DNA from 2 places in the Nonomuraea sp. NPDC050328 genome. Region 1 is predicted to be linked to the other one. Evidence: predicted binding sites of a transcription regulator. Region 1 holds the regulator's gene; the other holds the start of a gene.
What was found. The regulator HrcA, encoded in region 1, represses chaperone genes, less so after heat shock. The targets are predictions, from matches to a motif close to TTGGCACTCTCNNNNNGAGAGTGCCAA.

Region 2: groL (chaperonin GroEL) is a predicted target of HrcA. The motif match lies at 2,655-2,681, and genes of this name have one in related genera.

The regions. Positions count from the first base shown of each region.
Region 1 covers NZ_JBITIW010000002.1:336,704-340,907, reverse strand. Annotated here, with positions in the region: gene ACIBG7_RS07705 (16S rRNA (uracil(1498)-N(3))-methyltransferase) at 1-615, opposite strand, end outside; gene dnaJ (molecular chaperone DnaJ) at 652-1,785, opposite strand; gene hrcA (heat-inducible transcriptional repressor HrcA) at 1,797-2,816, opposite strand; gene ACIBG7_RS07690 (hypothetical protein) at 2,996-3,907, shown strand; gene ACIBG7_RS07685 (DUF3097 domain-containing protein) at 3,904-4,204, shown strand, end outside.
Region 2 covers NZ_JBITIW010000010.1:28,592-32,795, reverse strand. Annotated here, with positions in the region: gene ACIBG7_RS32105 (CHAP domain-containing protein) at 1-579, opposite strand, end outside; cyclic di-AMP (ydaO/yuaA leader) riboswitch at 587-753, opposite strand; gene groL (chaperonin GroEL) at 914-2,542, opposite strand; gene ACIBG7_RS32095 (cold-shock protein) at 2,875-3,075, opposite strand; gene ACIBG7_RS32090 (MoaD/ThiS family protein) at 3,321-3,596, opposite strand; gene thrC (threonine synthase) at 3,596-4,204, opposite strand, start outside.

The DNA.
Region 1 (4,204 bases):
GAGTTCCTCGTCCGCGATGCCGCCCTCCGGGCCGACCACGAGCACGATGTCGCCCTCGGCCGGCAGGTCGATCCGCGAGAGCCGTACCTCCGCCGCCTCGTGCAGCACGACGCCGAGCGCGGCGTTGGCGAGCAGCTCGGCCACCTGGGCGGTGCTCGCCTGCTCGGTCACCTCGGGCAGGTGGAAGCGCCTGGCCTGCTTGCCGGCCTCGCGGGCGGTGGCCCGCCACCGGGCCAGGGACTTGGCGGCGCGCTCGCCCTTCCACTGCGTGATGCTGCGCTTGGCCGCCCACGGGACGATCACGTCGACGCCGGCCTCGGTCATCATCTCGACGGCCAGCTCGCCGCGCTCGCCCTTGGGCAGGCCCTGGACGACGATCAGGCGGGGGGCGGGCGGCGGCAGCTCGTAGCTGCGCAGCACCTCCAGGCGCAGGGCGTCCTTGAGCTGCTCGGTGACCACGCACTCGGCGACGGCGCCCCGGCCGTCGGTCAGGTCGACCCGCTCGGGCGGGCGCAGCCGCCGTACCGTCGCCGCGTGGCGGCCCTCGGGGCCGCCCAGCACGATCTCGCTCTTGCCGAACTCCAGCCGGTCGGCCAGGAACACCGGGACGCTCACGTCACCATCGTCCCACGCCCGCGACCGGGCGAGAGGTCAGCGGCCGTTGAAGGCGTCCCGCAGCCGGGAGAAGAAGCCCTGCTGACCGGGGGCGAACTTGCCCGGCGGCCGCTCCTCGCCGCGCAGCTTCGACAGCTCGCGCAGCAGCTCCTCCTGGGCCGGGTCGAGCCGCGACGGCGTCTCCACGTTGACGTGGATGAGCAGGTCGCCGCGCCCGGTCTCGCTGAGCCGCTGCACGCCGCGCCCGTACATGGTGATGACCTGCCCCGACTGCGTGCCGGGCCGCACGTCGATCTCCTCGGCGCCGTCCAGCGTCTCGATGGTCAAGGAGGTGCCGAGCGCGGCGGCGGTCATCGGGATCTGCACGGTGCAGTGCAGGTCGTCACCCCGCCGCTCGAAGATCTCGTGCGGGCGCTCGACGATCTCCAGGAACAGGTCGCCGGGCGGGCCGCCGCCGGGGCCGATCTCGCCCTCGCCGGCGAGCTGGATGTGCGTGCCGTCCTCGACGCCCGCCGGGATGCGGACCTTGATGGTGCGCCGGGTGCGGACGCGGCCGTCGCCGGAGCACTCCTGGCAGGGGTGGCGGATGATGCTGCCGAAGCCGCCGCACTGCGGGCAGGGGCGCGAGGTCATGACCTGGCCCAGGAAGGACCGGGTGACCTGGGAGATCTCGCCGCGCCCGTGACACATGTCGCAGGTGTCGGGGTGGGTGCCCGGCGCGGTGCCGGCGCCCTCGCAGACCTCGCAGCGCACGGCGGTGTCCACGTGCAGCTCGCGGGTGGTGCCGAAGGCCGATTCCTTCAGGTCGAGCTCGACGCGGATGGTCGCGTTGCGGCCACGGCGGGCGCGCGAGCGCGGGCCGCGCTGGCCGCCGCCGGTGCCGAAGAAGGCGTCCATGATGTCGCTGAACGGGAAGCCCTGGCCGAAGCCGCCCGCGCCCGCCCCGGCGTTGGCGAAGGGGTCGGCGCCGAGGTCGTACATCTGCCGCTTGTTCGGGTCGGACAGGACCTCGTAGGCCTGGGTGATCTCCTTGAACCGCTCCTGGGTCGCGGGATCGGGGTTCACGTCAGGGTGCAGCTCACGGGCGAGACGGCGGTACGCCTTCTTGATCTCGTCCTGACTCGCCTCACGCCGGACCCCGAGGGTGGCGTAGTAGTCGCTGTTTGCCACTTATCGACCTCTTATGAAGCAGCCAGGATCTGGCTGACGTAACGTGCCACGGCGCGCACCGCGCCCATGGTGACGGGGTAATCCATCCGGGTGGGGCCGAGCACGCCCAGGCGGGCGAGCTGCTGGCCGCCAGAACCGTATCCGGTCGCCACGATCGACGTCCCCCGCAGTCCGCTGTAGGGGTTCTCCGAGCCGATCCGGACGGTCAGGGCGGCCGGGGTGTCCGGGGACGTCTCGCCCAGCAGCCGCATGAGCACGACCTGCTCCTCCAGCGCCTCCAGCACGTCCCGCAGGCCGCTGGAGAAGTCGGCGCCGGCCAGGTTGGCCGCACCGGCGAAGACGATCTTCTCGTCGTGCCGCTCGACCAGGGTCTCCAGCAGTACCGACAGGATCGTCGCCACGACCGGGCGGTCCTCGGCCGGCACCCGTTCGGGCAGGTCGGCGACCAGGTCGGGCACGGCGCTCAGCCCGCATCCGTCGAGGCAGGCGTTGAGGACGGCGCGCAGGTGCGCGATCCGGGCCTCCTCGATGACCTCGGGCAGCTCGATCACCCGCTGCTCGACGCGGCCGGTGTTGGTGATCAGCACCAGCATCACGCGGCGGTCGGTGAGCGGCACGAGTTCGACGTGCCGCACCGTCGAGCGGGTCAGCGTGGGGTACTGCACCACGGCGACCTGGCGCGTGAGCTGGGCCAGCAGGCGGACGGTGCGGGTCACGACGTCGTCGAGGTCGACCGCGCCGACCAGGAACGTCTCGATCGCCCGCCGTTCGGCCACCGACAGCGGCTTGACCTGCGAGAGCCGGTCGACGAACAGGCGATAGCCCTTGTCCGTCGGCACGCGGCCCGCGCTGGTGTGCGGCTGCGCGATGTAGCCCTGCTCCTCCAGCACCGCCATGTCGTTGCGGACGGTGGCCGGGGAGACGTTGAGGTTGTGGCGCTCCGCGAGCGCCTTGGAGCCCACCGGTTCGTTGGTGGACACGTAGTCCTCGACTATGGCGCGGAGGACCGCGAGTTTCCTGTCGTCGAGCACGTGCTCACCTCCTGCGTCGACCTTACCGAGAACGTCAGATCTGGCACTCTGTGTTCCCGAGTGCCAAGTGTACGGCGCGCGCCCGCGTGGTGCGATAAGGCCTGCTTGGCCCGTGCCGCGAAGGGGCCCGGGGACCCCGGTATGGCGATATGTGGCGACATGGAGTCAGACTGCTAGATATGACCGACGATTCCCAGACCCCGCCCGAGGACTCCACCCGGCGCGTGTCGCGGGACGACGTGCCCCCGCCCCCTCCCGGCCAGCCTCCCACCGGCCCCCAGGCTCCGCCGTACCAGCAGCCTCATCACGGGTCGGGCCCTCAGTACGGGCCCGGCCCTCAGTACGGATCCGGCCCTCAGTACGGATCCGGCCCGCAGTACGGCCCTGGTCCCCAGTACGGCGGGCCGCCGCCGCCCCAGGGCGGGCCCGGTCAGCCCCCGCCCGGGCAGCAGCCGCCCTACGGCGGGTACGGCCAGCAGCAGCCCTACGCCGCGCCCCCGCAGTACTTCCAGCAGCCCTACGGGGCCCAGCCCTACCAGCAGCAGCCGCGCCCGAAGGTGAAGCCGTCGCTGTGGTGGATCGGCGGCGCCTGGGCGCTGGCGGTGGTCGCGGCGATCGTCGGCGGCGTCCTGTTCGTGGCCAACCTGTCGGAGTCCGGCTTCGGCCCGGTCCGGACCTTCGCCTCCGGGGAGCAGGTCACCGTCCGGCTCGACCCGGCCGACGAGCCGACCCTGTACTACACCGGCCCGCGCGCCAACTACACCTGCAAGAGCCTGGGCGACGCCCAGCTCTCCCAGGCCACCGGCAACGAGACGGTGACCATCAACAACCTCACCTGGCACGTCATCGGCAGGGTCAGCGTGCCCTCGGCCGGCGACTACCAGGTGTTGTGCACCACGCAGGAGCAGGTCGCCGGGCGCTTCGGCGTGGGCGCCGCGCCGCTCAAGGGCCTGGCCGGGGTGCTGGGCGGCATCGGCGGGCTGATCCTGCTGTCGCTGGGCGGCTTCCTGGTGGCGGTCGTCGTCACGATCGTCGTCCTGCTGCGCCGCAGCGCCAATCGCAAGCGGCTGCTGCTACCGTCCCAAAGGTGACGCGATACGACGGAGACGTGCTCGCGGGCAACTGGCGACGGCCGCTGAAGGGCAAGATCCCCCAGGTGCCCGCGGAGCTCGACCTGGTGGTCGAGGACGCCGACAGCGGTTTCTGCGGCGCGGTGGTGGGCTGCGACAAGGAGGCCGTCACCCTGGAGGACCGCTTCGGCCGCCGGCGGCTGTTCCCGCTGGCGCCCGCCGCCTTCCTGCTGGAGGGCAAGCCGGTCACCCTGGTCCGCCCGGCCGCCGCGCCCCGCGGGCCGGCACGGAGCGCCTCGGGATCCATCGCGGTCGAGG
Region 2 (4,204 bases), on a different contig from region 1:
TGCGGCGGTGGGCTCGGGGGCAGGAGCTGACGCGGCCGGCGTGGCGGCGACCGCGGGCGGCGGCGTGGCTGCGGGAGTGGCGGCTGCGGCGAGGGTCTGTTCGTAGGTGGCCCCGTCGACCTTCACCAGCCGCGGCAACCCATACCCCACCACCGTCCCGGTGTCGCGAACCTTCCGCTTGAGGTAAACGCCGTCCGCGTTCCCCTCAATCGTATGGATCTTGGTCCCGGCGACCTTCTCCACGATGCCGACATGACTGATCCCGCCGACCGACTTCGACCCGCTCCAGTTGTAGAACACGAACGCCCCAGGCTCCGGCGTGGTGCTCCAAGCACCCTGCTGCCGGAACCAGTTGGCATGCGCCGGCGTATACGCGAACTGTCCCGCGTATTCGGCCACCCCGGCCTGATCCGCGGCCCAGGCGAGGAACATGTCACACCAGGCGGCGGTCTTGAAGGAGTACGAGTCGTCGACGTGCGCGCCATACCAGTCGCCGTATTTGGTATAGCCGCCGCTTTCCTCCCTGTACGGCAGTTCAGCTTCGATGACCTTGAACAACTTGTCCGAGATCGGATCCAATTGGGGGCGGTCCTCTCCTAGGACGCCTACCGGGTTAGCTGACGGGTTCGGGCCAGGAGAAAGCCGCCCTACCGCTGGTTTCGAGCAGGCCGCACTCTGCTCGGGGTCGCGGATTCACCCCAGAAAGTTGGGTCCCCGGCTCCCCGCGCACGGGGGACTCGACGATCGGACGGCCGCCTTCCCGTTGAAGGCCGATAACCGTCCGGTAACGCGGGACTGTAATAGGACTCCAACCGAAATGCCAAATAAAGGTAGGTAAAATCCCGCGAACACCAAGAGCGCACACGCAAAAGGCGGCCCCCGAAGGGACCGCCTGAAGCGTGTGGATCAGGACTTAGAAGTCCATGTCCCCGCCGCCGGGCATGCCGCCGGGAGCAGCCGGGGTCTTCTCCGGCTTCTCGGCGATGACAGCCTCGGTGGTCAGGAACAGCGCCGCGATGGAAGCGGCGTTCTGCAGCGCGGAGCGCGTCACCTTGGCCGGGTCGATGATGCCCGACTCGAACATGTTGACGTACTCGCCGGTCGCGGCGTTGAGGCCCTCACCCGGGGTCAGGTTGCGAACCTTCTCCACCACGACGCCGCCCTCGAGACCGGCGTTGACCGCGATCTGCTTGAGCGGCTCCTCCAGAGCCTTGCGCACGATCGCCGCGCCGGTGGCCTCGTCGCCGGTGAGCTCGAGCTTGTCGAACGCCTTGGCGCCGGCCTGCAGCAGCGCGACACCACCGCCGGGGACGATGCCCTCCTCGACGGCCGCCTTCGCGTTGCGAACGGCGTCCTCGATGCGGTGCTTGCGCTCCTTGAGCTCGACCTCGGTGGCCGCGCCGGCCTTGATGACGGCGACGCCGCCGGCCAGCTTGGCGAGGCGCTCCTGGAGCTTCTCGCGGTCGTAGTCGGAGTCGGTGCGGTCGATCTCGGAGCGGATCTCGTTGACCCGGCCGGAGATCTGGTCCGCGTCACCGGCGCCGTCGACGATGGTCGTCTCGTCCTTGGTGACGACGACCTTGCGAGCGCGGCCGAGCAGGTCGAGGGTGGCGTTCTCGAGCTTGAGACCGACCTCCTCGGCGATGACCTGGCCGCCGGTCAGGATGGCGATGTCGTTCAGCATGGCCTTGCGGCGGTCACCGAAGCCGGGCGCCTTGACCGCGACGGACTTGAACAGCCCGCGGATCTTGTTGACGACCAGGGTGGCCAGGGCCTCGCCCTCGATGTCCTCGGCGATGATCAGCAGCGGCTTGCCGGACTGCACGACCTTGTCGAGAACGGGGAGCAGGTCCTTGTTGGCGGAGACCTTGCTGTTGACGATCAGGATGTAGGGGTCCTCGAGGACGGCCTCCATCCGGTCGGGGTCGGTCACGAAGTAACCGGACACGTACCCCTTGTCGAAGCGCATGCCCTCGGTGAGCTCGAGCTCGAGGCCGAAGGTGTTGCTCTCCTCGACGGTGATGACGCCTTCCTTGCCGACCTTGTCCATCGCCTCGGCGATGAGCGCGCCGATCTCGGGGTCGGCGGCGGAGATGGAGGCGGTCGAAGCGATCTGCTCCTTGGTCTCCACGTCCTTGGCCAGCTTGGAGAGCTCCTCGCTGACGCGCTCGACGGCGGCCTCGATGCCCTTCTTCAGGGCCATCGGGTTGGCGCCGGCGGCAACGTTGCGCAGGCCCTCGCGCACCAGCGCCTGGGCGAGCACGGTGGCGGTGGTGGTGCCGTCACCCGCGACGTCGTCGGTCTTCTTGGCGACTTCCTTGACGAGCTCCGCACCGATCTTCTCGTACGGGTCCTCGAGCTCGATCTCCTTGGCGATGGACACACCGTCGTTGGTGATCGTGGGGGCGCCCCACTTCTTCTCCAGAACGACGTTGCGGCCCTTCGGGCCGAGGGTCACCTTGACGGCGTCGGCGAGCTGGTTCATACCGCGCTCGAGACCGCGCCGGGCGTCCTCGTCAAACGCGATCATCTTGGCTGCCATAAGGCTGGACCTCCCAGATGCAGGGTGGTTTGCATAAGGGATCGAGCCGAAGCCCGCGACGGCATATAGGCCTGCATCTCCCTGCGGCAGGCCCCATCGCCTCGATCCATCATTGGCACTCTGCTATCGAGAGTGCCAACGAACTGTTTAGCACTCTACCCGGTCGAGTGCAAGCCGACGCCATGAGTCGGCTGCTCATGAGGGTGCCTCACCTGGGACGGGTCGCCGGAGGCCGGGGCTCGGGCCGGGTCCGGAACGGACCCGGCCACGCGCGTTCGTGGGCGGTTCGCACGGACTGCGTTGCCGTACGAACCACCGGCCAGGTGTGTGTGTCAGACCGCTCGGACAGATTCGGCCTGCGGCCCCTTCTGTCCCTGCGTGATCTCGAACTCGACCCGCTGGCCCTGCTCGAGAGACCGATAGCCGTCCATCATGATCGCTGAGTAATGGACGAAGACATCCTTACCACCGTCTACCGCGATGAAGCCGTAGCCCTTGTCCGCGTTGAACCACTTGACGGTGCCCTGCGCCACTTCCGACTCCTCTAACTGGGCTCCGGACCTCGCCCATTCCTCTCGCAAGATCCGCAGTCTTCCTGACTTAAGGGGATTTCCAGCCAGTCGACCGCACTCGACCATACCTGTGAGGTGGCATTGGGGAACAGAGTCAAGCACAAAACTGCTTAGCGCTACATTTCCTTTAAGTTTGAAATGTCCCTGCAGATACGAACACCCCCCGGGCGAGGGCCCAGGGGGTGCGTCGTACGGAAGGGGCCGGATCAGCCGCCCGCGACCGCCGGGATGATCGAGATCTGCGCGCCTTCGGGCGTCGCGGTGTCAAGGCCCTCGGAGAAACGGACGTCCTCTTCCCCGACATAGACATTGACAAAACGGCGAATCTTGCCCGATTCATCCAGAATTCGCGCGCCGATACCCGGGAAGTCGGCGTCGAGCTTCTGGAGCACCTCGCGAAGCGTCGCGCCCTCCCCGCGCACATCTGCACTTCCGCCCGTGTATGTGCGCAGAATTGTCGGAATCCGCACCGAAACACTCATCAGATAACCTTCCTAAACGCGTCGAGCGAGGGCTTGATCACCGCGGACGGCTCGGCCGTGACCACGTCGAGGGTCTTGAGGCCGTCGCCGGTGTTGAGCACCACCGTGTCCAGCTCGGGGTCGAGCTTCCCGGCCGCCACGAGCTTGCGCAGCACTCCCACGGTGACCCCGCCCGCCGTCTCGGCGAAGATGCCCTCGGTCGAGGCCAGCAGGTGGATCGCCGAGACGATCTCGGCGTCGGTGACGTCCTCCACCGCGCCGCCGGTCCGGCGGGCGATGTCGAGCACGTAGGGGCCGTCGGCCGGGTTGCCGATCGCCAGCGACTTGGCGATCGTGTCCGGCTTCACCGGCTGGACCACGTCGTGCCCGGCCTTGTAGGCCGCCGCCACCGGCGAGCACCCGGTCGCCTGGGCCGCGAAGATCTTGTACGGCTTCTCCTCGACGAGGCCGAGCGCGACGAGCTCCTTGAAGCCCTTGTCGATCTTCGTGAGCTGCGAGCCGGAGGCCACCGGGATGACGATCTGGTCCGGCAGCCGCCAGCCGAGCTGCTCCGCGATCTCGTAGGCCAGCGTCTTGGATCCCTCGGCGTAGTAGGGCCGCAGGTTGAC